DNA from 3 places in the Mesobacillus sp. genome. Region 3 is predicted to be linked to each of the others. Evidence: riboswitches for the same ligand, from Rfam matches in the RefSeq annotation. Region 3 holds a riboswitch; each other region holds the start of a gene.
The links. A riboswitch is a leader RNA that binds a small molecule or an ion and turns the genes downstream of it on or off. The one in region 3 is predicted to bind S-adenosylmethionine.

Region 1: linked by a shared signal. The riboswitch ahead of AC3EBE_RS10035 (methionine biosynthesis PLP-dependent protein) and the one ahead of AC3EBE_RS11650 (O-acetylhomoserine aminocarboxypropyltransferase/cysteine synthase family protein) in region 3 are both predicted to bind S-adenosylmethionine.
Region 2: linked by a shared signal. The riboswitch ahead of AC3EBE_RS10560 (LLM class flavin-dependent oxidoreductase) and the one ahead of AC3EBE_RS11650 (O-acetylhomoserine aminocarboxypropyltransferase/cysteine synthase family protein) in region 3 are both predicted to bind S-adenosylmethionine.

What each region holds. Positions count from the first base shown of each region.
Region 1 is NZ_JBYNSB010000025.1:99,986-110,518, forward strand. Features, by position in the region: gene AC3EBE_RS10030 (M4 family metallopeptidase) at 119-1,750, shown strand; SAM riboswitch class I at 2,211-2,318, shown strand; gene AC3EBE_RS10035 (methionine biosynthesis PLP-dependent protein) at 2,402-3,514, shown strand; gene metC (cystathionine beta-lyase) at 3,511-4,695, shown strand; gene AC3EBE_RS10045 (bifunctional homocysteine S-methyltransferase/methylenetetrahydrofolate reductase) at 4,692-6,554, shown strand; gene metH (methionine synthase) at 6,535-9,987, shown strand; gene AC3EBE_RS10055 (hypothetical protein) at 10,216-10,434, shown strand; gene AC3EBE_RS10060 (hypothetical protein) at 10,466-10,533, opposite strand, start outside.
Region 2 is NZ_JBYNSB010000027.1:29,612-40,144, forward strand. Features, by position in the region: gene AC3EBE_RS10525 (molybdopterin oxidoreductase family protein) at 1-331, opposite strand, end outside; gene AC3EBE_RS10530 (DMT family transporter) at 728-1,633, shown strand; gene AC3EBE_RS10535 (YunG family protein) at 1,655-2,017, shown strand; gene AC3EBE_RS10540 (hypothetical protein) at 2,235-2,909, shown strand; gene AC3EBE_RS10545 (sigma-70 family RNA polymerase sigma factor) at 3,245-3,919, shown strand; gene clpP (ATP-dependent Clp endopeptidase proteolytic subunit ClpP) at 3,941-4,519, shown strand; gene AC3EBE_RS10555 (LL-diaminopimelate aminotransferase) at 4,770-5,945, shown strand; SAM riboswitch class I at 6,029-6,134, shown strand; partial or broken gene AC3EBE_RS10560 (LLM class flavin-dependent oxidoreductase) at 6,389-7,438, shown strand; gene AC3EBE_RS10565 (ATP-grasp domain-containing protein) at 7,696-8,649, shown strand; gene AC3EBE_RS10570 (pentapeptide repeat-containing protein) at 8,766-9,623, shown strand; gene AC3EBE_RS10575 (DinB family protein) at 9,693-10,196, shown strand; gene AC3EBE_RS10580 (DUF2785 domain-containing protein) at 10,264-10,533, opposite strand, start outside.
Region 3 is NZ_JBYNSB010000030.1:79,289-89,821, forward strand. Features, by position in the region: gene AC3EBE_RS11600 (3-hydroxyacyl-CoA dehydrogenase/enoyl-CoA hydratase family protein) at 1-1,210, shown strand, start outside; gene AC3EBE_RS11605 (acetyl-CoA C-acetyltransferase) at 1,271-2,446, shown strand; gene AC3EBE_RS11610 (acyl-CoA dehydrogenase family protein) at 2,533-4,317, shown strand; partial or broken gene AC3EBE_RS11615 (arsenate reductase family protein) at 4,668-5,006, shown strand; gene gcvH (glycine cleavage system protein GcvH) at 5,059-5,439, shown strand; gene AC3EBE_RS11625 (YusG family protein) at 5,585-5,824, shown strand; gene AC3EBE_RS11630 (toprim domain-containing protein) at 6,238-6,594, shown strand; gene AC3EBE_RS11635 (thioredoxin family protein) at 6,601-6,927, shown strand; gene AC3EBE_RS11640 (MFS transporter) at 7,041-8,306, shown strand; gene AC3EBE_RS11645 (hypothetical protein) at 8,528-8,845, shown strand; SAM riboswitch class I at 8,931-9,031, shown strand; gene AC3EBE_RS11650 (O-acetylhomoserine aminocarboxypropyltransferase/cysteine synthase family protein) at 9,118-10,428, shown strand.

The DNA.
Region 1 (10,533 bases), on a different contig from region 3:
ATTCGACAAAAAGCGAGATAATGTTTGAAATGTTCAGAATATTAAAGTATAAATATCTTAATCTACAAAAATAATTTTGTGGATCACATCATTTCATCTATTTTAGGAGGAATTTTATTTGAAGAAGAATGTCGTAGCTTTAAGTCTATCTGCGAGTCTAGCATTAAGTGGATTAGTAAGTGCATCTGCCTTCGCTGCACCCTCGGCTGATTCACAATCCAAAAAGTTTGAGAAAAACAATGGCACACCTGAGTTTGTTGCCGGCAAACTGACAAACCCTTCCGCGAAAGCTGCGAAAGATGTGGTACTTCAATACCTTGAAAATTCAAAGCAAAAATATAAATTGAGCACAAAGGACTCATTTGCAGTTACCTCTGAACAAGCAGATAAACTTGGCGGTGACGTGGTTCGTTTGCAGCAATTGTTCGATGGAGTGCCAGTGTGGGGTTCTACTCAGGTTGCTAAAGTCGATGAAAGCGGCGTCCTTCAAGTATTTAGCGGTACTTTGAGTCAAGAGCTTGGCAGCAAGCTGGTTAAAAAGCAAAGTCAAAAATCACAAAAACAGGCAATCGCTCTTGCTGAAGCTGACTTAGGCTTCAAGCCGACTTATGAACTGGCACCATCAGCAAACCTTGTTATCTACCCAACTGCTGATCAAGCAGTGTATGCATATCATGTGACATTGAACTTCTTGAGCCCAGAACCAGGAAATTATCAATATTTCATTAATGCTGAAACAGGCGAAATCATCAATAAATATAATGCGATTCATACTGCAGGAAAGACAGACCCTTCATTAACAGGCTCGAACACTGTTGGATCAGGAGTAGGTGTACTAGGTGATACTAAAACTTTAAATACCCTGCTTTCAAATGGTGCATATTATTTACAGGATAATACGCGCGGCTCAGGAGTTTTCACTTATGATGCACAAAATAGACAGCGCACTCCGGGTACTTTATGGTCGGATGCCGATAATAATCTGAACGCTAAGTATGATGGTGCAGCTGTTGATGCTCACTATTATGCCGGATTGACATATGACTATTATAAGAATATTTTCGGACGAAACTCTTATGACAATAAAGGTGCTGCGCTTAAATCGACAGTTCATTATGGCAGAAGCTATAATAATGCATTCTGGAATGGTCAGCAAATGGTATACGGTGATGGAGACGGAACAACTTTCATCCCGCTTTCAGGAGGACTAGATGTAGTAGCTCACGAATTAACACATGCGGTTACCGACTTCAGCTCAGACCTTGTATACCAGTATGAATCTGGTGCTTTAAATGAAGCGATTTCAGATATTTTTGGAACTTTAATGGAATACTATGACAACAACAATCCTGATTTTGAAATCGGCGAGGACATCTATACACCTAATAAAGCGGGTGATGCGCTCCGTTCAATGAGTGATCCAACTAAATACGGTGATCCAGACCATTATTCAAAGCGTTATACTGGAACTTCCGATAATGGCGGAGTCCACACTAACAGCGGAATTATCAACAAAGCAGCTTACCTTCTAAGCCAGGGTGGCACACATTATGGTGTAACAGTTCAAGAAATTGGCACGACCAAGCTGGGTGCAATCTTCTATCGCGCTAACACAGTTTATTTCACGTCTTCTACTAACTTTAGCCAGGCCAGAGCAGGTCTCGTTCAGGCTGCAACAGACCTATATGGTGCAACATCTGCTGAAGTTAACTCTGTTAAACAAGCATTCGATGCAGTCGGTGTGAATTAATAGACTATTTGCTTTGAAAAGCGGCCCGGGTGGGATATATCCTACTCTGGCTGCTTTTTTGTTTTAAAATGAAATCTACGTTCTTTTTGTTTATATATCTTTCTGTATTTTATTTACTTTCTGGTATCTATAATGCTTTAGTTTCCCTATTTTTAAGAGCCTTATAGGTTACATCCTTTTAGAAATTTCTCCGTTACAGGGCAGATATAAGTTCTCAAGATTCCCTCTTCTTGCAGTTTTCTTCCTTACAGGCAATCTTTAAGAATCTCCAGGTTATCTCCACTTAAAATTTTTTTGCTACCCGGGAATCCATAAAACCTCTTGGCCCCCTCCTTCTGAAAAGCATCACCTCTTAATCTCTATACGAAACTACACCAGCCCTTTAACGCGCTAATAAGAAAATGATTGACATCCGCATAAAAGAGATGTAATATTTAGAGAAATTTCATAATTGAATAAGTTCTTATCAAGAGAAGCAGAGGGTCTGGCCCGATGAAGCTTCAGCAACCTTCAACTTTAGTTGAAAAGGTGCTAATTCCAGCAAGTTTGTTAACTTGGAAGATAAGGAGAATGGCTCGTAAATTCCAAAGTCTTCTTCTTATAGAAGACTTTTTTTTATTGAGTTTACATTAAACAGATGGAGTGAGAAAAATGACAAAGATTGATACAAAGCTTGCACAGCTTGGAAACAGAAGTGAGACGGCTACCGGGGCAGTGAATCCCCCGATTTATCTAACGACCGCATATCGCCATGAAGGAATTGGCCAGTCTAGCGGATATGATTATATCCGGACAGGAAACCCTACTCGTGAAATTCTTGAAAAAGCAATTGCCGATCTTGAAGAAGGAGACCGGGGTTTCGCCTGCAGTTCAGGTATGGCTGCTATCTGGACGATCCTGTCATTGTTCCAGAATGGGGATAAATGGATAGTATCAAAAGATTTATATGGTGGAACATACCGATTGCTCGAGCAGGGCTTTAAAAAATGGGGGCTGAACTGTACATACGCAGATATGGCAAATTTAGAGGAAATTGAATCTTCTATTTCTCCGCGGACGAAGGCATTGTTTGTTGAAACTCCGACAAATCCGCTTATGGAGCAGGCGGACATAGAATCTATCGCAAAGATAGCAAAAGCTAATGGGCTTTTACTCATTGTTGACAATACGTTCTACACTCCCCTTCTGCAAAAACCAATTGCCCTTGGTGCTGATATTGTCATCCATAGCGCCACTAAATATTTGGGAGGCCACAATGATGTCCTTGCCGGGTTGATTGTCGCAAAGGGCAAGGAATTGTGTGATTCCTTGTTCCTCCATCATAATGGCGGCGGTGCTGTTCTCAGCCCATTCGATTCATGGCTCCTGATTCGTGGAATGAAGACATTATCATTAAGGATGGAGCGGCATGAACGTAATGCCAGACAGCTGGTAGAATATTTAAAGGAACATGATGCTGTCAGTGACGTGCTCTATCCTGGCAGAGGCGGAATGATTTCCTTCAGGGTTCAATCCCCTTCAATGGTGAATCCTTTTTTACAAAGCTTGTCGACCATTACATTTGCCGAAAGCCTAGGCGGTGTCGAAAGCTTTATTACATACCCTGCAACTCAGACACATGCAGACATCCCTGCTGAAATCCGTGAAGAAATTGGCGTTTGTGATCGGCTTCTCCGTTTCTCGGTTGGCATTGAAGATGCAGACGATTTGATTGCGGATTTGAACAGCGCTTTTTCAAAAGCTGAACAGGAGGCGAACGCATGAGTCAATCTTACACATTTGAAACAAAGCTATTGCATAACAAGCATAAATTCGACCCTGCTACTGGCGGTGTCAGCGTTCCGATTCAGCATGCCTCTACCTTTCATCAGGCATCAGTCGACAAGTTCGGCAAATATGACTACAGCAGAAGCTTAAACCCTACCCGGGAAGCGCTCGAAGATGTCATCGCCAGCCTTGAAGGAGGTGCAAGAGGTTTTGCTTTTTCCTCCGGTATGGCTGCCATTTCGACCGCCTTTCTCCTTCTTTCTCAGGGCGACCATGTAGTCATAACTGAGGATGTATATGGAGGAACCTATCGAATGGTCACCCAGGTGCTTAACCGCTTCGGTATAGAGCATACCTTTGTGGAGATGACGGATATAACAGCAGTTAAAAATGCCATTAAGCCAAATACAGCTTTATTTTATATAGAAACGCCCTCGAATCCATTGCTGAAGGTTACGGATATTGAGGCCATCTGCAGACTTGCGAAGGATCATGGTGCATATTCGTTTGTCGATAATACTTTCTTGACTCCATTTTTGCAAAGACCGCTTGAATCAGGAGCAGATCTTGTCCTGCATAGTGCAACGAAATTCCTTTCAGGACATAGTGATACAGTTGCCGGACTGGCAGTTGTAAAGGATAAAGAACTGGGTGAACGGCTTTATTCCCTGCAAAATTCCTTTGGAGCCGTACTGGGTGTACAGGATGCCTGGCTTGTCATGCGGGGCATCAAAACCTTGTCAGTCAGGATGAAGCAATCACAGGAAAGTGCATTAAGGGTAGCGGAATACCTGAGAAATGAACCATTAATAAAAAATGTTTACTATCCTGGTCTTCAGGATCATCCACAATATGCTCTGCAGCTTAGGCAGGCAGAAGGACCAGGAGCGGTTCTCTCTTTTGAATTAGAAAACAAACAGATATTAAGCAATTTCATAGAAAATACTAAACTTCCAGTTTTCGCAGTCAGTCTTGGCGCTGTTGAGTCCATCCTATCCTATCCTGCAAAAATGTCACACGCAGCTATGCCACAAGAGGAACGGGAAAAGCGCGGAATAAGCGAGGGCTTGCTGCGCCTATCGGTCGGCCTTGAAAACCCTGATGACCTGATCAGCGACATTAAGCAGGCCTTGGCAGCTGCCACCAGGAAAACTGAAGTAAAGGAGAGTGTAAAATGAATTTTCTCAAACGATTGGAAAATGAGATATTGATAGCTGATGGCGCAATCGGCACTCTTCTCTATTCCTATGGTGCCGGAACTTGCTTTGAAGAACTGAACCTTTCTCATCCTGAAGACATTATCCGCATCCATGAAGCTTATATAGAGGCAGGAGCCGATTTAATCCAGACAAATACATATGCTGGGAACTATATAAAATTGGAACGGTATGGACTTGAGGAGCAAGTCAAGGAAATTAATAGCACAGCGGTCAGGCTTGCACGGCAGGCCGCTGGCAAAAATGCATATGTTCTCGGAACGATTGGCGGAAATCGTGGAATCCGTCCTTCAGCGATTCCACTCGAAGAAATAAAAAGGAGCTTTCGTGAACAGCTATATTGCCTTCTTCTCGAAGGTGTGGACGGAATACTCCTTGAGACGTTTTATGATATGGAAGAAATCGAAACCGTGCTGGCGATTGCCCGGAAAGAAACGGATCTGCCAATCATAGCCCAGGTTTCACTCCAGGAAATTGGCATCATGCAGGATCAGACTCCACTCCAGGTTGTATTTGATAAATTGGAGCAGATCGGCGCTGATATCGTAGGGCTAAACTGCAGGCTTGGGCCTCATCATATGATTGCCAGCCTGGAGCAAGTCAGGATGCCTGAAAAAGCGTATCTGTCTGCCTATCCTAATGCTGGACTGCCCGCATATACAGATGGCAGGTTCCACTATGAAGGAAACCCTGAGTATTTCAGAAAGTCTGCCCACAACTTCCATAGCCAGGGTATCAGGCTGATTGGCGGCTGCTGCGGTACAACACCGGAGCATATACGAGCCTTCGCTCAGGAACTAAAAGGCCTAAAACCTGCGAATGAAAAGAAAGTAACGGCAAAAAAAGCCAGTGTTGAAATACGTCCAACTGAGATTTCAAGGCCTGTCCCTTCCCTGCCTGAGCTTGTAAAGAAACGTCCTTCGGTCATTGTTGAGCTTGACTCTCCGAGGAAGCTGGATACGACCCGATTTTTTGAAGGAGCAAAAGCGTTAAAAGAAGCAGGAATCGATGCCCTGACTCTGGCGGATAATTCTCTGGCTTCACCAAGGATTTCAAATTCTGCAATCGGACATCTGGTGAAAGAAAATATCGGCCTGCGCCCCCTCGTGCACCTAACCTGTCGGGACAGAAATATTATCGGTTTGCAATCTCACTTAATGGGACTGCATACACTCGGATTGCATGATATTCTCGCGATTACTGGTGATCCGGCAAGGGTTGGTGATTTCCCTGGCGCTTCATCGGTATTCGATTTATCATCCTTTGAATTGATTGAGATGATAAAACAATTTAATGAAGGACTCTCTTATTCAGGAAAGGATCTTGGACAAAAAGGAGCTTTTTCTATCGGTGCTGCTTTTAATCCGAATGTTCGGTCTCTTGAAAAGGCAGTATTACGAATGGAGAAAAAAATAAACTGTGGAGCGGATTACTTCATCACCCAGCCGGTTTTTTCCGAAAAATTGCTGATGGAAGTGCATGAAGAAACAAAGCACCTTGATGTCCCTATTTATATTGGACTGATGCCCCTTACAAGCAGCAGAAACGCTGAGTTCTTGCATAACGAAGTCCCTGGCATCAAGATTTCACAGGAAATTCTCGATACGATGGCGAAGTTTAATAATGAGCCACTCCAGTCAAAACGGGAAGGCATCGCTATTACAAAAGGATTGATCGAGGCTGCAGCAGAACTTTTTAATGGCATCTACTTGATCACACCGTTTATGAACTACGAGATGAGCGTTGAATTGGCTCGTTTTGCCAACGAATATAGCAGCCGTCTAATGAGGAGGAAACAAAATGTCAACTACGTTAACTGAACAGATGAAGAAAAAAATCCTGATCATGGATGGCGCGATGGGAACGATGCTGCAGCAGGCTGAACTGACAGCAGAGGACTTCGGTGGTGAGGAATATGAGGGCTGTAATGAAATCCTCAACCTTACTGCTCCTGATGTAATCATGAAAATCCACAAGGCTTATCTTGATGCTGGTGCAGATATAGTGGAGACCAATACCTTTGGAGCAACCCGGCTAGTACTGGATGAATATGGGATAGGTGATAAAGCATATGAAATAAACAAGGCAGCAGCCCTTTTGGCAAGGACAGCTGCAGATGAAGCTTCTTCCCCTTCCCAGCCGCGGTTTGTGGCAGGTTCGATGGGACCAACAACAAAAACCCTAAGCGTCACCGGAGGATCATCGTTTGAAGAAATGTCACATTCATACGAAGAACAGGCTTTAGGACTGATTGATGGCAGCGTGGATCTTCTTCTTTTGGAAACAAGTCAGGATTTGTTAAATGTAAAGGCCGCCTATTCAGGTATCACCAGAGCTTTCAAGCTCCGGGAAAGGAAATTGCCCATCATGATTTCTGCGACGATTGAACCGATGGGAACTACCCTTGCCGGCCAGTCCATTGAAGCTTTTTACATATCTGTACAGCATATGAATCCGATTGCCATTGGCCTGAACTGTGCAACAGGACCAGAATTTATGCAGGAGCATCTGCGCTCCCTTTCTGCCCTGTCTTCTTCAGCAGTCAGCTGCTATCCAAATGCAGGCCTGCCAGATGAGGAAGGAAATTACCATGAGACTCCAGAAACACTAGCAAAAAAACTGGCAGGTTTCGCACGCGAAGGCTGGCTGAACGTCGTAGGCGGATGCTGTGGTACAACTCCTGACCACATTAAATCCATTGCTGAAAAAATGCGGGAGCAAACCCCCCGCAATTCAGCAGTAAATCATAGCCATATGGTTTCTGGCATTGAGCCATTTATTTATGATGATCCTACTTTAAGACCGATCATGGTCGGTGAACGAACGAATGTAATTGGATCAAGGAAATTCAAGCGCCTTATTTCTGAAGGGAAAATTGAAGAAGCAGCTGAAATCGCCAGAGCCCAGGTTAAAAATGGCGCACATGTCATCGATATTTGCCTTGCAGATCCTGATCGGGACGAACTTCAGGATATGGAGGATTTTATCCCGGAAGTCGTCAAAAAGGTTAAAGTGCCTCTCGTGATTGATTCGACTGATGATAATGTCATCGAAAAAGCCCTCACATATTCACAGGGGAAAGCAATCATCAATTCGATCAATCTCGAGGATGGGGAAGAAAGATTTGAATCTGTGGCCCGCCTGATCCATCAATATGGGGCTGCCGTAGTAGTCGGAACCATCGATGAAATAGGAATGGGAGTTACAGCTGAACGAAAGCTTGAAATCGCCCGCCGCTCGTATGAGTTGCTCGTCAACAAATATAAGGTCCAACCAGAAGATATTATCTTTGATCCGCTTGTATTCCCAGTGGGAACCGGGGATGAGCAGTACATCGGATCTGCAAAAGCTACAGTGGATGGCATCAGGCTTATTAAAGAATCCTTCCCTGAATGTCAAACCATTTTGGGGATCAGCAATGTTTCTTTCGGCCTTCCCCCTGTTGGACGGGAAGTTTTGAATTCAGTATTTTTATATCGCTGCACTCAGGCCGGCCTGGATTATGCAATTGTCAATACCGAAAAGCTTGAGCGTTTTGCTTCCATCAGTGTTGATGAAGTAAAAATGGCAGAAGAACTGCTTTTTAATACAACAGACAGAACATTGGCAGAGTTTACGGATTTCTATCGTGATAAAAAGAAGGAAGTAAAAAGTGGCTTGCCTGATATGACTTTGGAAGAAAGGCTGGCTTACTATGTAATAGAAGGAACGAAAGAAGGCCTGCTTCCGGATTTGGAATTGGCTCTCTCCTCCTTCCCTGCCCCGCTGGATATCATCAACGGGCCGCTCATGGATGGCATGAAGGAAGTCGGCAGGCTTTTCAATGACAACCAATTGATTGTTGCCGAGGTATTGCAAAGTGCGGAAGTTATGAAGGCAGCTGTCTCCTATTTGGAACCGCATATGGAAAAATCTGATTCAGCTTCCACAAAAGGAAAAGTCCTGCTTGCAACTGTCAAGGGTGATGTCCATGATATCGGCAAAAACCTGGTTGATATCATCCTAAGCAACAATGGATATAATGTCATCGATCTGGGCATCAAAGTGGCTCCGACAGCCTTGGTTGAAGCGATAAAAAAAGAGAAACCGGATATCGTCGGCCTTTCGGGTCTTCTCGTAAAATCAGCACAGCAAATGGTGCTGACTGCACATGACATGAAACAGGCAGGCATCAATGTACCTATTTTAGTCGGAGGCGCTGCACTTTCCAGAAAGTTCACTGATACAAAAATAGCCAGGGAATATGATGGCCTTGTGCTTTACGCCAAGGATGCAATGAATGGACTGTCTCTTGCCAATCAGCTGCGTGAACCTGATGGATATGAGAAATTTGTGGAGGAACAGAAACAAAAACAAGAGGCTGCCCTAAATAAGCCAGTCTTCGTTCGTGAGAAAAGCTCGGCAACAGCTGTTTTAGACCGGCCCAAAACGATTTCGAAAGCTCCGGTTTATGTTCCAAGTGATACTAAGCGACATTTGTTAAAATCTTACTCTATAGCGCATATCGAGCCTTATATAAATCAGCAAATGCTGTTGGGGCATCATCTTGGCCTTAAAGGCAAGGTGGAACTGCTGCTTCGTGAAAAGGATGAAAAAGCAGTAAAGCTGCATGATGTAGTCCAATCACTTTTAGCGGAAGCAAAGGATAATAATTGGATTAATCCTGCTGCTGTCTATCAGTTTTTCCCTGCCCAATCGGATGGAAACAGGCTGCTTATTTACAACAATGAGGAAAGCCGCGAAATAATCGAAACCTTCGACTTCCCTCGCCAGGAGGTTTCACCTGGATTATGCCTTGCAGACTTTGCCAGACCTGTAAGTGACTCTGAGGTTGATTATATTGGCATGTTTGCTGTAACTGCGGGAGCGGGGATCCGCCAGGCTGCTGAACTGCTGAAAAATCAGGGCCGTTTCCTCGAAAACCATGCCCTCCAGGCACTTGCACTAGAAACTGCGGAAGGCTTTGCAGAATTGATCCACCGTCAGATGCGCGATGTATGGGGTTTCCCCGACACACCTGAAATGACGATGAAGGATCGTTTTGCGGCAAAATATCAGGGCCAGCGTTTCTCATTTGGCTATCCAGCGTGTCCTGACTTAGAAGACCAGCGTAAGCTGTTCAAACTTCTTAAGCCAGAGGAAATTGGGATTAATCTTACAGAAGGCTGCATGATGGAGCCTGAAGCATCTGTTACAGCCATCGTATTTTCACACCCTGAGGCCAGGTATTTTAATGTTTTGAAGAGTGATTGAGTAAATGAGTAGGAACTTTCTGATACTCTAGCTCCTTAAGCAGTTAATACTCTGCCCTTATAAAAAGAAACAGCCAGGAGGCACTTCCCTTGGCTGTTTTTTTGCGTCTGTCTTTGGTGTTTAAGAATCAATCTTATGCCAATAAGCAGCCCAGGAAATATGAACAAGGATAAAATGGGCCAAATTGGCAAATACTAATGTTACTGGAAGAAACAAGGAGGTATTTGCTTGGAATATTATAATGATATGGAGTTTGAAATCAGGCATGGTTTTGCTCCTAATATGAATAATTCCGATCGCTTGAAGGTGCTGGAGGTACATGAGAACAGCGTTGTGATCAAGATGAATAATGCGGTCCACAGAGGTGTTTTTCCAAAGGATAACTTACATTATTGGATAAAACGCGGTTTGCTTGTAGATGTAAAAGAAAAAAAGCGGACATCATAAATCCCTTGCCAAACAGGCAAGGGATTTATGATTATTGGTTATTTATTTTTAGCATCCTTTTCACGGCTTGAAACTCCGGATACAGCTTGTAGGTTTCCT
Region 2 (10,533 bases), on a different contig from region 3:
TCTTTAGCTGTTCCTTCACCTTTTCGGTGAGCAGGGAATAGGCATCCTCCCATGTTGCCTCAACGAGCAGACCGTTATTATTGCGGATTAAAGGAGCAGTAAGGCGGTCAATGCTATTGTTTGCCCACCACTGATTTTCTCCTTTTGGCCCGAGCCTTCCGCGATTGACAGGATATTCTTTGTTGCCTTTAATCCCGACAATTTTATTATCCTTAACAGCGATATAACAGCCGCAGCCATTTGAACAAATGTTGCAGGTGGAATACACCCATTTCTCAACTTCTCCCTGTGAATATACATTGATATCTTCCCGAGAGTGATCCCATGCCATTGGATTTACCTCCCTTTATGTAACAATAGGTTATCTGGAAGAAGCATATGCCTCATCTGGTTGTAGGATGGATAATTTGGAAACGTGCTGAGTCTTCGGTAAGGCAGAAAAGGCGGTGCTTGCGGAGTCTGGGCAGCATATACAGGTAAAAGCTCTGGCGGCATTCCTGTTTCAGGCCGAAAAGGAGGCGAAATCTGTTGGTAAAAGGGTAACTTTGGCAGGATATAATTATCCACGAACCTTCCACTCCTTCGAAAACAAATTAATTATTTATATGACTCAGGAAAGAATTCTAGAAGAAGGGGTATTGGAAGAAAAGGATAGAAAAATAAAGGATATTTTTTACAAGGGAAGAATATTGACATAGCAACACCTTTAAGAGGGGGGAGGTTTTCGATGGATACTTTAGAAAAGAAACATTTAAATCCAGGATTTTTTGCAGTTCTCGTTATCGCTACCACCTTTTTGATGGGTTCTTCTTTTACCGTAGGAAAAATTGGTTTAGCATATGTGTCCCCCCTATTGCTGGTAGGCCTTCGTTTTACACTTGCCGGTCTCATCATGTCTGTATTTGTCCGGAACAAGCCGCTCCCAAAGGGAATGTCCAGCTGGTCAAAGGTTTTTGCCATTGGTTTGTTCCAGACTGCTGGGGTTATGGGGTGCATTTTTCTCAGTTTGCGTACAATCACAGCAGGAGAATCTTCCATCCTAACTTTTAGCAACCCATTGATGGTTGTAGTCCTTGGTACACTATCACTTGGAATCCGCTACCGTGTTTTACAATGGGTTGGGGCCATCGTAGGCTTTATCGGCGTTTTTGTGACTCTGGGCTTCCATCTCCAACTGACGACAGGAACTCTTCTTGGTCTTGGAGCAGCGGTTTCATGGTCGATCGGTACAATCCTGATCAAGCTATGGGGAAGCATGTTAAATGTTTGGGTGTTAACCGCTTACCAGATGCTTTTTGGCGGCATTATTTTATTGATAATGAGTGTTTTGCTGGAAACACCAATGCTAATGATAACCCCAGTATCAGTCGCGATTATTTTATGGCTGGCAATCATGGCTTCAATTGTTCAATTCGCCATCTGGTTTTATTTGATAAATGAAGGAGATCCCGGAAAAACAAGTGCTTTTTTGTTTCTTGCCCCATTTTTCGGTGTGCTGACAGGCTGGCTGTTGCTTGACGAAGTCGTCAACTGGCATGTCTATGCGGGAGGCTCACTGATCTTCTTGGGAATATTCCTGGTGAACTGGACATTTGGAAAAGGAAAATTAGCAGTTTTGGAGAAAAGCAGGTAATAGACAGGGGAGTTTTAAAGATTGAGTGAAACTGCAAAAAGGAACCAGGTAGAGAGAGTAAGAATAGCATTATGGAAATCATGGTCGATAAAATCGAGCAGTAAGTGGACTGCTGATAATCCAGCAAAGGGACAATGCGGTGTAACAGCGCTGGTTGTCCAGGAGTTATTGGGCGGTGGAATCAGGAAAACGAGAATTGGAGACTCATGGCATTTTTATAATGTTATAGGTGGGGACCGTATAGATTTTACCGAAACACAATTTGAAGAAGAGATTGAATACGAAGGCTTGCCCTCTAATCGAGAAGAAGCCTTATTGGATACAAACCTCGAGCAGCTGCGGTACTTAAGGGAAGAGGTCAATAACCGTCTTAAAGATAATTGATGATTTACAGCCAGAGATAGAAAAGCGCCTTTATCGAAAAATGCAGAATTCACTCCTCGTGGATTCATTCTGGATATTATATCGAATGGAGCCAAAAGAAATCGGATTTTTGCAAGGGAGTCAGGATTTCAAGCATACAAGAGTAAAGTGCTTTTTCCAAAAAAGGCGGATGGCTGAAGGAATTGCTATGCCCATAATGTAAAAAGGAGCCGTTTTGATGATTAAAACCTTGTTTGTGCTGACTTTGATGGTTTCACTTTTGCTTATGGGCATTGACGAGTTTGAGGTAACGGACTACGTTCCTCATGAGGTTGAAAAAACGGTACAGGAAAATTATGAAGAATTTCTATCCTCAGCAATAAAAGGGGATTATGAGTTATCTGTAGGCAGGATTATCGCAGTGAATCAGCTGATCATCGATAACAAAATGAATTTAACTGTTGAACCGAGCAGACAGTGGATGGCACCGTTTTACCAAAATGGAATTATTAATGGTGAACTGCTTGTCTGGGAACCATCAAAGGGGCGATATGAAATTGCCGAGATGGGATACTCACGCGATTTGCCAAATGAATTGGCAGCATTGAAGCAGGGAGAAGCATTTATATATAACAGGCAATTCGGGTTGGCTTTTGCCTATTCTGCAGAAGGAGAAGCTTTCCGTCCACTGGGCTCTGGAACCGCAAAAGTTTTTGAAATGAATGGGATAGACTTGAATGAAGGCATTTCGAAAAATAATGCTGAGAGAATAATTCAACAATATTTACTGGAGATTTATCCTGACCGCTTCGAATCGACTGATAACAAATTTCATTTTGTTCTAGTTATATGGGGTGCTGTTTTACTGATTGGTGTATTGGCAGTTTACATTTTCAAGAATAAGACGAGTTAGTAATAAAAATGAATACTGCCAATACTGAAGGAAGTGAACGAAGATACAGAACAATTTTATTAGCAGATCTCGTCTTTTATTTAATTTTTCCAATTGTCTTTCGTAAAAGCCTGCCTGATCATAGAATATGGTAATGAGGCATTTGATAACGGCTTGGTAATCAGGGAGATATTAAGCTGGACGATTACGGCAATTACTATTTATGGCTTCATACATATATCCAGAAGGCTTGATAAAAAGGATAAAGATTTATTTCAATAAAAATTATAATGTAGCGTATCTTTTTCTGCTTCTCATCCGTTATAGGGGCAGAGAGGTTCAAAGGAGTGAACAGAATGCCGACCAACAAGGTTTTGCTGGCCGAAGACGAGAAAAGTGATATAGGGAATTTTAAACAATTCTATCCGCGACTGCAGCAATATTGCCAGTTCCTGACACAGAATAAATGGGATGGGGATGATCTTTTCCAGGATGCGATTGTAAAGGCAATCAAGCATTACGAGAAATCAAAAATCAATGCCGCATTGCTGAAGAAAATTGCCTACCATCACTGGGTGGATACGATCCGGAAAAGGAAGCGGGAAACTCCGGGAATTCCAGAAGATCTTACCTCGAACGAAGGAGCTCTTTCTCAAAGCAGTGTATTCGAGACAGTCGAGCTGGTAATGGGAAAAATGACGCCAAAGCAGGCAGTTGTCTTTATCCTGAAGGAGGCATTTCGATTCCAGTCTGCAGAAATTGCCGGGATTCTCGGAATGACTGAAGTGGCAGTAAAGGGTTCGCTGCACAGGGCAAAGAAAAAGGTTGAAAAAGGAGACTCCCAAGAGGCCGCTTCAATTCAGACAGCCGAGGAGCACCAGCTCTCCAGCTTGCTGATTGAATCGCTCCAGGCCCAGGATCCATCCGTCCTGATTGAAAAGATACATGAGTTTCCTTCGCTTGCTCCGTCGTCAAAGCCGGCAATGGCTTTGCATTCAAACGCTACTCTCTCTTTAAAAATGGCTGCATAGCTGTAAAGGGAGGAATTTTATATGGGAACAATTCCATATGTGATCGAGCAATCGAACAGGGGAGAAAGATCTTACGATATCTATTCACGTCTGCTGAAGGACCGGATTATCATGCTTGGGGATGAAATAAACGACCAGGTCGCCAATAGCGTCATCGCCCAATTGCTGTTCCTGGAAGCAGACAATCCGGATAAAGACATATCGATTTACATTAATAGTCCTGGCGGTTCTACTACAGCCGGGTTCGCGATTTTTGATACAATGCAATACATCAAACCTGATATTAGCACTATCTGTATTGGGATGGCCGCTTCCTTTGGTGCAATGCTGCTGCTCGCGGGAACAAAGGGTAAAAGATTTGCTCTTCCCAATAGTGAAATCATGATTCACCAGCCGCTTGGCGGAGCAAGGGGCCAGGCAACGGAAATTGAAATTTCAGCCCGCCGGATCCTCAAGCTGCGCGAGCACGTAAATCAAATCATTTCAGAGCGCACCGGCCAGCCTGTTGAAAAAATTGCAAAGGACACAGACCGGGATTATTTCATGAGCGCCAAGGAAGCGCTTGAGTATGGGATTATTGATAAGATCATTACCAAATAATTTACGGATGAGCTGTATCTGCAGCTCATTTTTTTATTTTCAGAAAAGAAGAGAGATATCCCTTTCAATAATCATGTAGAAAATGGTATATTTTTTATTATCACAGATACTTCATTGCTTCAACGCAAAAAAGAAGAAAAGAACTGTAGAACTGAATGAGTCTCCCTGCTATAATGGAATTTATATTTTAAAAAGTAAGAATAATTAATCTACATACATCAGGATGCAAAAACGGTGGAGGGGAAAAGCTATGAATCTAATTGGATCAGAAAAGATCAGGAAAATGTCTTCAAGTATTTTTCAGGAGGTAGTCGACCGGAAGCAGGCAGCCAAGCTGAACGGGAAAGATGTAATTGATCTTAGTATTGGCAGCCCGGATTTTCAGCCGCCATCTTTTGTTGTTGATACACTTGTTGAGTATTCAAAGGATCCTTCCAAATACGGATATACTTTGAAGGGAATCAGCGAATTTAATGAGGCAGTGGCTTATTTTTACCGGGAGCGCTATGGAGTAGAACTGAATGATCAAAATGAAGTGCTGCAGCTAATGGGATCGCAGGATGGACTTGCTCATCTGGCTACTGCAATCATCGATCCAGGGGATTATGTGCTTGTACCTGATCCGGGTTATCCAATCTATGAAGCTAGCGTGAATATCGCGGGAGGGATGATTCATCCAATGCCGTTGCTGGCGGAGAACAAATTTCTGCCCAAGCTTGATGAAGTTCCTGCAGATGTATTGGCGAAAGCGAAAATGATGATATTAAGCTACCCGGGAAACCCTGTCACAGCGCTGGCGGATAGAAGCTTTTTCGAGGAGGTTGTGCAGTTTGCAAAGCTGCATAATATCCTGGTTGTCCATGATTTTGCCTATTCAGAGCTGATTTTTGACAATAACCCGCAAATTAGCTTCATGTCGGTTCCTGGTGCGAAGGAAGTGGGCGTGGAATTCAACTCGCTCTCAAAAACATTTAATATGGCAGGCTGCCGGATTGGATATGTGGTAGGGAATCCAGAAGTCATAAGCTGTCTCGCATCCTTCAAATCACATATCGATTACGGGATTTTTCTGCCGATCCAGAAAGCAGCAGTGACGGCGCTGACTTCAGATTTCTCTTTCCTGCAGGACCAGGTGAATCAATATGAACTAAGGCGGGATACCTTGATCAATGGTTTGAGGGACAGCGGCTGGCAGGTTGCTAAATCACCGGCAACTATGTTTGTCTGGGCAAAGATTCCTGCGGGGTGGAAGTCACGAGAGTTTGCATTCAAGCTGATTGAGGAGGAGGGAGTCGCTGTTGTGCCAGGTGATGCTTTTGGCAAACAGGGAGAGGGCTATGTCCGAATCGCAATGGTGCAGCCGTCTGAACGCCTGACAGAGGCAGCTCAGCGTGTAGATCAGTTTTTGCTTGCCCAAACAAAATAAAAAAATATTTCGGTAAACGAATTGACTTTTATATTAATTTAGAATATTATCACTTTAGTGAACTAAAACTTTATATGATTTTCTTCTTATCAAGAGAGGTGGAGGGATAGGCCCTGCGAAACCTCGGCAACAGGTTCTTTACGAATACTGTGCCAATTCCTGCGGACATTATTGTCTGAAAGATGAGAAGAGAGTGCTTATTGAACTCTCTTCTTTATGAAGGGAGTTTTTGTTTTATCGGAGGCTTTTTCAGGATTGTACTTTTGAAAGATTCAAATTTGAAAAGCGGAATATTGTACCAGACGGTGCATTAGAACAATCCAACTTGTAAAAAGGAAAACGAGTTGTTCTGACAGTTTTAAGTGTTAAATTTTTTATCCATAATGCCAACTTAACAGGTTGGTATAGTAGAGTTAATGTTAAGCAGCGGAGGAGAGATTAGGATGAAGTATGGTTTTTGGCTGCCGATTTTCGGTGGATGGTTAAGAAATGTTGAGGATGAACAAATGCCGGCTACGTTCGAGTATAACAAGGAATTGATCCAGGCTGCAGAGCGTTGGGGATATTCAACAACTTTAATAGCAGAGCTTTACTTGAATGATATCAAAGGGCCGGAGCATGATTCGCTCGAAGCCTGGACTACTGCAGCGGCACTGGCATCGGTAACTGAGAAGATAGAAATCATGGCAGCAGTGCGTCCGGGATTTCACAATCCTGCAATCACTGCCAAAATGGCAGCAAATATTGATCAAATCAGTAATGGACGATTTACCCTGAATGTCGTTTCAGCATGGTGAGAAGAGGAAGCCCGACAGTATGGCGGAATCTTCACAGAGCATGACGAGCGTTATGACAGAACAAGGGAGTTCATCGATGTCCTGAAAGGGCTTTGGAGCGAACCTAGTTTTTCTTTTGACGGAAATTTCTATCAGCTGAAAGATACTAAGCTATATCCAAAACCAGTCCAGCGGCCTAATCCAATTTTGTATGCCGGTGGCGAAAGCGAGAAAGGCAAACAGACGATTGTGGAAAAATGTGATGCATATGTGATGCATGGCGGCACTGTGGAAGAGATTGAAAGAAAGATTTCCGATATGAAATCTCGGAGAGCAAAAACCGAGAATCCTGAGCTGTCAGAGTTCGGGATGGCAGCTTACGTCATTTGCAGGGATACCGAGGAAGAGGCACAGGCTGAACTCGCAAGAATTACGGATGTGAAGGAATCCAGTGCATATGCCGGTTTTAAAGATTTCACAAGCAAATCCCAGCTGGAACAGCAGATCCAGCTTCAGGATTACTCCGTTTCCAATCGCGGATTGAGGCCAAATTTAATTGGAACACCAGACCAGATTGCTGAAGAGATTTTACAGTATGAGGAAGCTGGACTTGGTCTGCTGCTTCTGCAATTCTCTCCTCAGCTTGAGGAAATGGAGCGGTTCGCAAAACAAGTCATGCCGCTTGTTGAGGAAAAAAGAAAAAGCCTGGCCGTTTAAGTTTTTTTAATAAAAGGCTCTGTAATATACCAATGTTGAATTATAATCCTGTTGCTCTTCGTTCCAGGCGCGCAGACTCCTTCGGGATAAGCGGGCAGGTGAGACCTAGGTAGAAATGGCCCGAAAAGAAGGGGCCATTTTACCCCGCAGAAGCGAAGCGCCGAGGAGGCTCAGCGCACGCCCCGAGGAAAGCGAAGCGCCTGGAACGAAAATCAACAGCTTTGTATAACAGAGCCTAATAAAAAGGAGATGAAACTATGAGCAAAGTATATATAATTCATGAAAATAGCGAATGGACCATTCATCTGACAAAAAGACTTGAGGAATTGAATGTCCCGTTTGAAGAATGGCATCTTGATCAGGGAACATTGGATTTAACAGCAGAGCCGCCAGAAGGCATCTTTTACAGCAGGATGAGTGCATCTTCCCATACAAGGGGGCATCGTTTTGCACCAGAGTATGCATCACAAGTACTAGCCTGGCTGGAAAGCCACGGCAGGAAAGTATTCAACGGAACGAGGGCCCTTGAGCTTGAAGTGAGCAAGGTAAAACAATACCTTGAACTAAACAAGCATGGTGTAAAAACGCCAAAGACAATAGCGGCAGTCGGGAAGGAACACCTGCTTGAAGCAGCCAGGGATTTCGAGGGAAAACCTTTTATAACGAAGCATAACCGGGCAGGCAAGGGGCTCGGCGTACAGCTATTCCAGTCGATTGAAGGCTTGAAGTCATATGTGGGAGGGGCTTCATTCGAAGAACCGGTAGACGGTGTAACCCTGATCCAGGAGTATATCCAGTCGCCAGACAGCAGCATCACTAGGTGTGAATTTGTTGGCGGAGAATTTGTCTATGCTGTAAGAGTTGATACGTCAGAAGGCTTTGAACTATGTCCTGCAGATGCCTGCCAGATTGGAGACCTATTTTGTCCTGTCGGAGAAGAAACTGAACAGAAACCCAAATTCCAGATAAAAGAAAGCTTTTATGATTCAATCATTGAAAAATACAAGAGGGTACTTAAAGCAAATAACATTTTCGTAGCGGGAATTGAATTCATTCAGAATGAGCAGGGAGAAATTTTCACCTACGATATCAATACGAATACGAATTATAATTCTGATGCAGAAAAAGCGGCTGGTAAATATGGAATGCTGGAGCTTGCAGGATTTCTGAAAAGAGAGCTTCAGGCTGAGTATTCTTTATCGAGAGTATAAAGGATTGAGAAGCAGCGTGGCGAATTTCGTCCGCTGCTTTTACTATTTTTAAGGAAAAATATGCTAGACTGATTAGAGTGGATGTTTTTGAGTTAATTGAGACGGAGTTGTGGAAAGTGCCAAATCAAGTAATAAATGACCATGATCTTATAAATAAATTGAGCTCTGACTGTGGAAGCTGCTTTGGACTTTGCTGTGTAGCATTGCCTTTTGCCAAATCTGCTGATTTTGCAAAGGATAAAGCTGGCGGTATTCCTTGCAGCAACCTTCAAAACGATTTTAAATGCAGCAAACATACAAATTTGCGTTTCATTGGCTTTAAGGGATGTACCGTGTATGAGTGCTTTGGCGCTGGGCAAAAGGTTTCCCAGGTGACATACGAGGGAAGGGACTGGATGCAAAATCCCGAACTTTCAGATGAAATGTTTGCCGTTTTTCCCGTAATGCAGCAGCTCCATGAAATGCTTCTCTATTTAAATGAGGCACAGAACCTAAGAGGAGCAGAAGTATTGCATGATGAACTGTCGGCAGCCTTTATAAATACCGAAAAACTCACATTTATGGATCCGACTGATTTATTGACGCTGAATATTGATGACGTTCGTGCCTCAGTCAATGAGAAACTGCTGAAAACAAGTGAGCTGATTCGCAAGAAAGTTCCACGAAACAATACTGCCCGAAAATTGAAAAGGGGCAGCATGTTTCTTGGAGCAAAAATGCGCAAGGCAGACCTTAGAGGGGCAAATCTACGTGGTGCAGTGATGATTGCGGCAGATTTCAGGGAAGCGGATTTGCGGGATTGTGATTTTATTGGTGCTGATATGAGGGACACTGACTTGAGCGGAGCAAATTTATCGGGAAGCTTCTTTTTGACCCAGGCTCAGGTGAATTCGGCAAGGGGAGATAAAAATACCAAATTGCCGTCAGGCTTAACAAGGCCAGTTCATTGGCAGGGCCTTTCAGGAGATCATTAAAAAAGGATATTTATTTCCATCCTCGAATAGTTATAAAGGTTGGGCCTATTTTATCTTAGGAGGATGGCTATGTTTAAAACAGTAGATCGTTTTTTGGCTTCGTGGCAGTTTGAGGCTTCATCCACAAAAAAAGTACTCGAACAATTGACGGATGAGTCATTGTCGCAGCAAATCACCGCGGAAAACTGGACGCTGGGCCGAATCGCTTGGCATATTACTGCAGCAATCAAATTAATGGCATCACAGGCAGGAATTGATTTTGACGCACCGGCGGAGGATTACCCTGTCCCTGACTCCGCAGAATTTATTCTTAAGTCCTATGAGAAAGCCAGCAATGCATTAATGCAAGCTGTAAAGTCTCAATTTATTGATGAAAATCTGGATGAAGAGATCGATTTCTTTGGAAACAGGATGACAAAGGGGACGCTTCTTCTATTGATTATCCAGCATCAAATACACCATAGAGGACAAATGACTGTCTTAATGCGACAGGCAGGTTTACAGGTGCCCGGCATTTATGGCCCGTCAAAGGATGAATGGAGTCAGATAGGAATGGATGCACCTAAGATGTAATTAAATTATTTATTGCGGTAGCCATACGAAAACGGCAGTCCTTGAACTGCCGTTTTTCATTTCATTATCAAAATTCATTCCGCTCCCACTTTTTCAAAATGACCTCGATGGTTTTCCTCACTTCCAAGCCGGCACTATTAAAAATCATGCTGAAGTACAGTGTTTTTAGAAAGTTGCTTAAGTTCGTCCGTGTTCTGTAAAAACGCAGAGAAAATTTTTGTGGATTTCGCAATTTGGCTAGATTTATTGACAAGTTCTCAATCCATTTTTTTAAAATCATTTCACTCATATTCCTATCTAATAATGCAGTAATGGGAGATATAAGGCGTTTATCCTC
Region 3 (10,533 bases):
ATTCGGCTGGGAAATGGGTCCATTCGAAGCCTGGGATGCCTTAGGCGTTGAAAAAGCAATCAGCAAAATGGAAGCTGAAGGCAAGACCGTTCCTGCATGGGTGAAAGAAATGGCTGAGAAAGGCTTTACTTCCTTCTACAAAGAAGAAGAAGGCAAGATTAGCTATTATCATAATGGCGAATATGTCGCTGTTGAAGAAAATCCAAAAGCGATCAACCTTAAGCTTCTGAAAAAGCAAAACGGCGTGATTAAAAAGAATGGCGGAGCAAGCCTGATTGATCTTGGCGACGGCATTGCCCTTCTTGAGTTCCATTCACACAGCAATGCAATCGGGCCGGATATCCTCCAGATGATCAATTTTGCCATTGATGAAGTAGAAAAGAATTACAAAGGGCTTGTAATCGGCAACCAGGGCAAGAATTTCTCTGTTGGCGCAAACCTGGCGATGATCCTGATGGAAGCACAGGATGATAATATCTGGGATCTTGATATGGTTGTCCGCCAGTTCCAGCAGACAACGATGAAAATCAAGTACTGCTCGAAGCCGGTCGTTGTCGCTCCATTCGGCATGACGCTTGGCGGGGGTGCTGAAATGTGCTTGCCAGCTGCACACATCCAGGCATCTATGGAAACTTATATGGGCTTGGTTGAAGCAGGTGTCGGTCTGATTCCTGGCGGAGGAGGCAACAAGGAGCTTTATATTAAGCACCTTGAAGGAATGCCAAAGGGCGTCGAATTTGACCTGCAAAAGGTAGCGAACAAAGTATTCGAGACAATTGCGATGGCCAAGGTGTCAACATCAGGTGAAGAAGCTCGCGAAAACAACTTCCTGAGTGAATCAGATGGCATCAGCGTCAACAGCGATCACCTTTTATACGATGCGAAGCAGGCTGCATTAAGTCTTTATGAAAAAGGCTATACAGCCCCAGTCAGAAGGAAGGTACCTGTAACTGGTGAACCTGGTTATGCGACATTGCTCCTTGGAGCACAGGCGATGCATCTGTCAGGCTATATTTCTGAGCATGACTTGAAGATCGCCAGAAAGCTAGCGTACGTCATTTCAGGCGGTAAGGTTCCATATGGTACTGAAGTGGATGAGCAATACTTGCTTGACCTTGAGAGGGAAGCATTCCTCAGCCTTGTTGCTGAACCGAAATCACAGCAGCGTATGCAGCATATGCTCGTAAAAGGAAAGCCATTACGCAATTAATGAATTGATATTTTACTAGTTAACAATAGATCGAACATCCAAGGAAAGAGAGGGAATGAGATGAGAGAAGCGGTAATCGTAGCCGGAGCACGAACACCTGTCGGAAAAGCGAAAAAAGGAACTCTTGCTAATGTCCGCCCGGATGATCTTGGGGCTCTTGTAGTCAGAGAAACTCTAAAGCGTGCAGGCAATTATGAAGGGAATATCGATGATCTAATCATCGGCTGTGCAATGCCAGAAGCAGAACAGGGATTGAACATGGCCCGCAATATCGGAGCGTTGGCTGGCCTGTCACATGAAGTGCCGGGAATAACAATCAACCGTTATTGCTCCTCAGGATTGCAGGCAATTGCGAATGCATCAGAAAGAATCATGCTTGGCCATGCAGATACCATCATTGCAGGGGGGGCTGAATCAATGAGCCTTGTGCCGATGATGGGGCATGTTGTCCGCCCGAATTCGAAGCTGGCCGAAACAGCACCTCAGTATTATATGAGCATGGGACACACCGCGGAGCAGGTTGCAATAAAGTACGGAATCTCCCGTGAGGACCAGGATGCATTTGCGGTAAGAAGCCATCAGCGTGCTGCAAAGGCAATCGCAGAAGGAAAGTTCGAGGACGAAATCGTACCTGTCGATGTAACGATCCGTTCAGTAGGGAAAGACAACAAGCTTGTTGAAAAAACTTTCCAGTTCAAACAGGATGAGGGTGTCCGTCCGGATACAAGCATCGAAACGCTCGCGAAGCTTCGCCCAGCTTTTTCAGTAAAAGGAACAGTAACAGCCGGCAACTCTTCACAAACAAGTGATGGTGCGGCAGCGGTGATGGTAATGGATCGAGAAAAGGCTGAATCCCTTGGACTGAAGCCGCTTGCGAAATTCAGGTCCTTCGCTCTTGGCGGAGTGCCGCCTGAAATCATGGGGATCGGCCCGGTCGTGGCGATACCTAAAGCGTTAAAGCTTGCCGGACTTCAGGTTTCCGATATCGGAGTATTTGAACTTAATGAAGCATTCGCTTCCCAGTCCATCCAGGTCATCCGTGAGCTTGGCCTTGACGAAGATAAAGTCAATGTAAACGGAGGCGCAATCGCGCTTGGACATCCACTAGGAACGACTGGTGCTAAGCTGACATTATCGATCATTCATGAAATGAAACGCCGCAATGAACAGTTCGGCGTGGTGACCATGTGTATCGGCGGCGGAATGGGTGCTGCCGGAGTATTTGAACTTTTATAAAACAGAACCAGCCATACCAACTTAAATAGATAAAAAAACCTGGAGGAGCACCATGCTCCTCCCAAAATAGACAGGAGGAAGATTCAATGGAAAACCAAACAGAAAAGCTCGTAAAAGGCGGAGGCTTTTTAATTGAGGATGTAACATATGATCAGGTTTTTACTCCTGAAGATTACACAGATGAGCATAAAATGATCGCGAAAACAGCTGAGGACTTTGTGGTGAATGAAGTATTGCCTCAGGTTGAATATATTGAACAGCATGAATTTGACCGTACTGTAAAACTATTGAAGGAAGCTGGTGAGCTAGGCCTTCTTGGTGCAGACGTTCCTGAAGAGTACGGCGGCCTGAGCCTTGATAAGGTTAGCTCAGCACTTATCGCTGAGAAAATGTCAATCGCTGGCGGCTTCTCTATTTCCCATGGTGCACACGTAGGAATTGGTTCACTGCCAATCGTGCTTTTTGGTAACGAGGAACAGAAGCAAAAGTACCTTCCTCCTCTGGCAACTGGCGAAAAGCTTGCTGCGTATGCATTAACAGAGCCAGGTTCAGGTTCGGATGCTTTAGGCGCAAGAACTACTGCTAAGCTGAACGCTGAGGGAACGCACTATGTACTGAATGGTGAAAAACAATGGATCACAAACGCAGGATTTGCTGATGTATTCGTTGTATATGCAAAAATCGACGGCGAACAATTCTCTGCCTTCATCGTTGAAAGGGAATATCCAGGTGTTTCAGTCGGCGCTGAAGAAAAGAAAATGGGGATCAAGAGCTCCTCAACTCGTACATTAATTCTTGAAGATGCAATGGTACCAGTTGAAAACCTTCTAGGAGAAGCTGGAAAAGGTCATATCATTGCTTTCAACATCCTGAACATCGGCCGTTACAAATTAGGGGTAGGCGCTACAGGCGGAGCGAAGCATGCATTCGGCATCACAGTAAAATACGCAAACCAGCGCCAGCAGTTCAAGACGCCTATTTCCCAATTCAACCTGACAAAAGAAAAGCTTGCGACAATGGCTTCAAAGATTTATGCATCAGAAAGCTCTGTATACCGTACGGTTGGCCTTTTCGAAGACCGCATGAGCAAGCTGTCTGAGGAAGAAATCAATAACGGTAAGGCTGTTGCTGCTTCAATTGCTGAATACGCTATCGAATGCTCCATGAACAAAGTGTTTGCTACAGAAACACTAGATTATGTGGTTGACGAAGGCGTACAAATCCACGGCGGATATGGATTCATGCAGGAATATGAAATCGAAAGAGCATACCGTGATTCAAGGATCAACCGTATCTTTGAAGGTACGAACGAAATCAACCGTCTATTAGTACCAGGAACATTCATCCGAAAGGCAATGAAGGGTGAGCTTCCATTATTCCAAAAAGCAATGCAGCTGCAGGAAGAATTAATGATGCTGATGCCGGAAGAGCCAGGCGACGAGCCTCTTGCACAGGAAAAATATCTTGTTAAAAATGCTAAGAAGATCGGCTTACTTGCAGCGGGTCTTGCAGCTCAAAAGTTCGGCAAGGCACTGGAAAGAGAACAGGAAATCCTTGTGAATATCGCGGATATTATTTCTAATGCATATTCAATGGAGTCTGCTGTCCTGCGTACTGAAAAAGCGATCGCTAAAGACGGACTTGAAAAGAGCAAGCAAAAGCTTCTTTACACTCAAATCTTCTGCCAGGAAGCATTCAATGAAATCGAACGTGATGCAAGAGAAACTCTTGTAGCAACTGAAGAAGGCGATGCACTTCGCATGCTGACATCAGCGCTTCGCAAGTTCACAAGGCACACTCCAATCAATGTAATCGCTAAGAAGCGTGAAGCAGCTGAAAAGCTGATTGAAGCGGAACGCTTCCTTGTGTAATTACACATAATAACTTTGCTCCTCTCCATTACGGGGAGGAGTTATTTATATTGATGAAGGCATTTGAAGTCTAAAGGGCGTTCGGTAATTTTAACTAATGTTGGACACCAATTTACAGCTGTTTAAAGTTATGAGAAATATTAACCAACTACAACTCCGCAATAAAATTTTATACCAAGAAGGATTCTTGCAGTTTTTGTTGAAATAGATAAGGGATGCCGAAAAAAATGGGGAAAAATAGGCACTCAATGTTAGTATTTTGCCACGCTGTTATGTTACTATCTCGTTTAGAGGGACTATAAATTGGGATACTAGCAAAGGGTGGTGAAATCATGGCAAAAACGTTTTAATGGTACCCTAAATGTGGAACATGCAGAAATGCGAAGAAGTGGTTAGACCAGCATGAATTAGCCTATAATGAAGTACATATTGTCGAAAACCCTCCTACAAGCTCCGAGCTTGCAGAAATGCATAAGAAAAGCGGCCTGGATATCAAGAAGTTTTTTAATACGAGCGGCCAGAAGTATCGGGAACTGGGGATGAAAGACAAGATTAAAACGGCATCCGAGAGCGAGCTCCTGGAATTGCTTGCGTCTGATGGAATGCTGATCAAACGACCTCTGATGACAGACGGAGAGAAAGTGACAGTCGGTTTTAAAGAGGAAGAATACGAGAAGGCTTGGCTGTAAATGGGTCCAATCGATTTTAATCGATAGAGATATACAAATGGAGGGATAGTTAATGAATACACCAAAAGAATTGCGTTATTCTGAAGAACACGAGTGGGTTAAGGTTGAAGGGGAAAGAGCACGCGTAGGAATCACTGATTTTGCTCAGTCTGAGCTGGGTGACATCGTATTCGTTGAACTTCCTGAAGTAGGCGACGAGATCACTGTAAATGAGCCATTCGGAAGCGTAGAATCTGTAAAAACTGTTTCTGAGCTTTATGCTCCAATCAGCGGAAAGGTCGTTGAGATTAACGAAGACCTGAACGACAGCCCTGAATTCGTTAACGAATCTCCATACGAAAAAGCATGGATGATCGTAATTGAACCTTCTGACAGCAGCGAAGTAGAAAAGCTGATGACTGCTGAACAATACGAAGAAATGACTAAAGAATAATAACTGCCTAACGCCTTGATTGAATCAAGGCGTTTTATTTATGTTGAAAACTTCGGCTCCGCTATCTCCTGCATTTTTCCATCACTTTCATTCCCGGTTTCGGACAAAATAAAAACAGCGATGAATGAAAAAAGGGGTGTGAACAATGACGTTAAAGCAGGAGAAAATGGATATCACCGATCGGGTGACAGGTAAATTGGAAAATGGAGAAATCCAGCTTTATTTAGAAAAAGAGCCTATAGGGAAAATCAAATTGCCTGAAGGAATGCAGCTTGAACTAGGACATCATTTTGTCTCTGAACAGAATAGGATTTACCAGCATGTATCAGTGCCGGATCAGTCAGAACCGCGGTATACTGATTGTGATGAAGGCGGCTGGTGTTAACAGTAGAGCAGCGGCCAGATTAGCCGCTGTTTTTTCATTGGTAATTGGTTTGCACCATTAATATTAAGGGAAAATCTTGTTTTTTCGGGTAGCTATGTATGTTGAAATTGAAATGGTTATATCTAACTTTAATCGGAGCGGAAGGCACGAAGACTCCTACGGGATGCAGCGGGCCAAGTGAGACCCCGCAGGAGCGTAGCGACGAGGAGGCTCACCTCACGCCCCGAGGAAAGCGAAGTGCCTGGAGCGCAGATATTCAGATAAATTGTAAAACTTAAGTTTGACCTATATAGTTCAAATTTTTGCAATATGATTTGAAAACCGTGACAATAGAAATATGTACTTAACAGCACAATTCTATTGAGAATGTTTATAATGTTGTAAAGCAATCATTTTCTGGTGCATAGGTGGTTATGGCGATGGATGAAAATCACAAGGTAATCATAGTGGAAGGCTCATCTGACAAACGTAAAGTACAGACTGTGCTGAAGGAGCCTGTCGAAATAATTTGTACGAATGGGACAATTGGAGTATCGAAGCTGGATGAGCTGATTGATTCCCTTTTTGATAAAGATGTATATATTCTCGTTGATGCTGATGCATCTGGAGAAAAGCTGCGAAAGCAGTTTAAACGTGAATTCCCGGAAGCGAATCATTTGTACATCGATAAAATGTACAGGGAGGTCGCAACTGCACCAGAATATCATTTGGCTACAGTTTTGATTTCAGCAAATATTGACGTTCATGCAGAGTATTTAGAAAAAGGATGACTGTAGATGAAGGATTGGAAAAAGGAAGATATCGATACATTTCTTGCAAATAAAAGAACAGGCTGCCTATATTTTTATACGCCAATGTGCGGTACATGCCAGGTGGCAGGGAAAATGCTGACAGTCATAGAGCAGCTGCTGCCCAATATTGACTACGGAAAAGCGGATTTGAATTTTATACCGGAAATGGCGGAAAGATTTCAAATTGAAAGTGTGCCATGCCTGATCATTATTAACAGGGGAGAGGTACAAGAAAAGATTTATGCTTTTCAATCCGTCCCTTATCTATATGAAAAATTAAAAAATCTCGAGAATGTACAAACAAGCGGCTAAGCCGTTTTTTTTTTGCCCGGAAATCGCAGTAAAATATCAAAAAGGATTTACATAACATTCCAAAAACAGTATTATATTTAGAGATACGAAATATTCGAGGAGCGCAGGATACTATGGCTTTTTATGACGAGTGGGCAGAACAAATCAAAAGCTATAACCGCAATATCAAATTGACCTTTATTGCCAATATCCTAACACAAATAGGACTGGGCATTTTTATGGTGATCTACAATTTTTACATTCGTGAATTAGGCTTTAATGAACTGGTAAACGGAAAGGTTATCTCAATGGCTTCACTGGCAACTGCCCTGATCCTGGTCCCGGCTGGCCTCATTAGTGATCGTGTCGGCAGGAAGAGACTGATGATATTTGGCGCTCTTTCCACCGGAGCGATTCTCCTCGTGAGAAGTGTGGTGGAAACACAATCGATGCTTATCCTGTTTGCGTTTGGAACAGGTCTTGTATCCGCATTTATACAGGTGTCAATTATTCCATGGCTGGCTGAAAACTCAAAGCCAGAACAGCGTGTACACTTATTCAGCATTCATTTTGCCGCCATGACAGGGGCCAATGTAATCGGAAGTCTTATGGGAGGAATGCTGACGGATGTTTTCGGGTTATTCTTTACTGAGCTTGAAAGTATCCGATATACGCTATTGATCGGTGGGGCATTGTTTACTTCCGCGCTGATTCCAATCTCGAAGCTAACAGAAAAACAGAAAACAAATTCCGCAAAGTCCAATTTCACAGGATTGCAAAATGTTAAACAGAATCTTTTTAGCCTGAAGATGGTTATTCTATTCGCAGTAGCGCAATTATTAATCGGATTTGGTGCCGGGTTAGTCATTCCATATTTAAACCTGTATTTCGCCGACCGGTTTGCTGCTTCCAACTCTCTTGTAGGGCTGGTCATTTCCCTCGGTCAGGGTGCAACAGCGGTTGCGATGATTATTGGGCCGATGGTTGTCCGCAGGCTTGGAGAGGTAAAAGCAGTCGCTGTGCTCCAGCTTCTTTCCCTTCCATTCTTGCTTTTAACCGCCTATACCCAGCAATTTTGGCTGGCAGCTTTAGGATTTTTATTCCGGCAGGCTTTGATGAATGCCGGAAACCCGATCCAAATGTCGTTGATGATGTCGAAAGTCGATGATTCCATGAAGGGACTCGCCAATTCGGTAAACCAGATGGTTTTTAACCTGGGCTGGGCACTTATGGGGCCTGTGTCCACCGGGATTGTCCTGAAATACGGATCATACTGGGGTTATGCTGCGGTATTCAGTATTACAGCATGTTTATATCTAGTCGGCTCAATTTACTTCTTCATAGTATTTAGAAGCATGAATAAGCCAAAACCGAACGTTCTTGAAACAAAACCCGCGTAAAACCGCCATTGGTGTAGAGATATTTCTCGGGAAATGAAAGACAATGCCGAATTATCCAACGGTATTGTCTTTTTTTTAGGAATCAAATCATGGCTAGCAATCGACTTTTCCATATTATTTGTCGAAGGAATTAAACAGGTTTTTCCCTGATAAAAAGGAATATGTATATTAGGGAGATGATCGGCATGAAGGAAAGAATTGAAGATTTCAGGAATGTTCTGATGAAGAAGAATCATATTATGCAGCTAGCGCATAATATGAACCTTTGCCTGGAGTTTGAAATAGAATATGGAGTTTTTTGCTTGCACATTCACAAGAATATAATAAATCTTACCGAAGGCTGGTGTCCCCAAGCTGATCAGCATATTTCACTGATTGGAAATGAGGGGAATATGCGGTATTTGCTCGATGGGAAAATTAAACTTCGTGATGCTATACAACTCGGATATGTGAAATTGGAGTGCCCTTTCAGAACTTTGCTTGCGCTGGAGTCCATAATTTATCTGGCACGGCCGCTGCCTGAAGAAGTTTTTATCTGAAAAATTAAAAAATATTTGACCGCTTGATTCACTGCATGATATTATCACTTTAACTTGTAAAATTAATTTGAACATCAACTGAATATTCTTATCAAGAGAGGCGGAGGGACTGGCCCAATGAAGCCCGGCAACCGGTTTTAAACACGGTGCTAATTCCATCAGAGGTAATGCTCTGAAAGATAAGGAGAGATGATCATGAACCCTCTTCTTAAGAAGAGGGTTTTTTTGCATCTTCTTTCCTAAAATTAATCTGATTGAATGGAGAGATGGAAATGGCGAAAGAACAGCAAAATTACAAAATTGAAACATTAGGAGTCCATGGGGGGCAGTCGCCTGACCCGGTGACAGGAGCTCGTTCGCTTCCGATTTATTCGAGCAATGCCTTTCAATTCAATGATACGAACCATGCGGCAGATCTTTTCGCTTTGAAAGAAGAGGGATATATTTACTCAAGGATACATAACCCGACGGTTACGGCCCTTGAGGAAAAGGTTGCATTGCTGGAGGGGGGCATTGGGGCACTCGCGGTAGCCAGCGGGATGGCAGCTATCACTATGTCCATTCTTAATGTCGCGCATGCCGGAGATGAAGTTGTAGCGTCATCCAATTTATACGGCGGAACTTATAATCTGTTTGCCGTGACTTTGCCTAAGTACGGAATTAAAGTTAAGTTTGTAGATGCAACAGACCCGGAAAATTTCCGTAAAGCGATTACTCCTAATACAAAAGCTGTCTTTGCTGAAACAATCGGCAACCCAAGTCTCAGGATCCTTGATATTAAGGCAGTTGCGGACATTGCCCATGAAGCAGGAGTTCCGCTGATTATTGATAATACATTTGCCACTCCATACCTTTGCAGGCCGATTGAGCATGGTGCAGATATCGTTATCCACTCGGCGACTAAATGGCTGCTGGGTAATGGTACTGTTTTAGGAGGAATTATCGTCGACGGCGGTAATTTTGACTGGAAATCTCCTAAATTCCCTGGATTCAATGAGCCTGATTCCAGCTATCATGATTTGGTTTACAGTGAAGCAATCGGGCCAGCCGCCTTTATCGTTAAAGCCAGAGTCCAGCTTTTACGAGACCTCGGTCCATCAATCAGCCCTGCTAGCGCTTTCCAGTTCAACCTTGGAATTGAAACACTCCATGTGCGCATGAAAGAGCATGTGGCCAATACACGAAAGCTCGTTGAATTCCTGGAAGCCCATCCGGCTGTCACCTGGGTATCCTATCCGGGGAATGATCAGCATCCTGATAAAAAGCTTGCTGACCAGTACTTGCCGAAGGGGGCAGGTTCAGTTGTCATATTTGGCATTGAAGGAGGACGCGAAGCAGGGGCGAAGCTGATCAATTCGGTCAACTTATGGTCCCATCTCGCCAATGTTGGAGATGCCAAGAGCCTGATCATTCACCCTGCCAGCACGACCCACCAGCAGCTGGACTCTGAAGGACTCAAAGCGGCAGGAGTTCCTGAGGACCTGATTCGCTTATCAGTTGGAATCGAAAATATAGATGATATTCTCGCAGACCTTGAGCAGGCCATTGAAAAAGCAACTGGGGTCCCATCCGTCCTTGCTTAAGTTGAATATCCAGAACATTCCACTTAATATTTAGAAATAATTTTGTTGACACTCTTTTTTATTCCGTGCTAAAATCACACTCGTACTGAAAAAACGATGAAATAA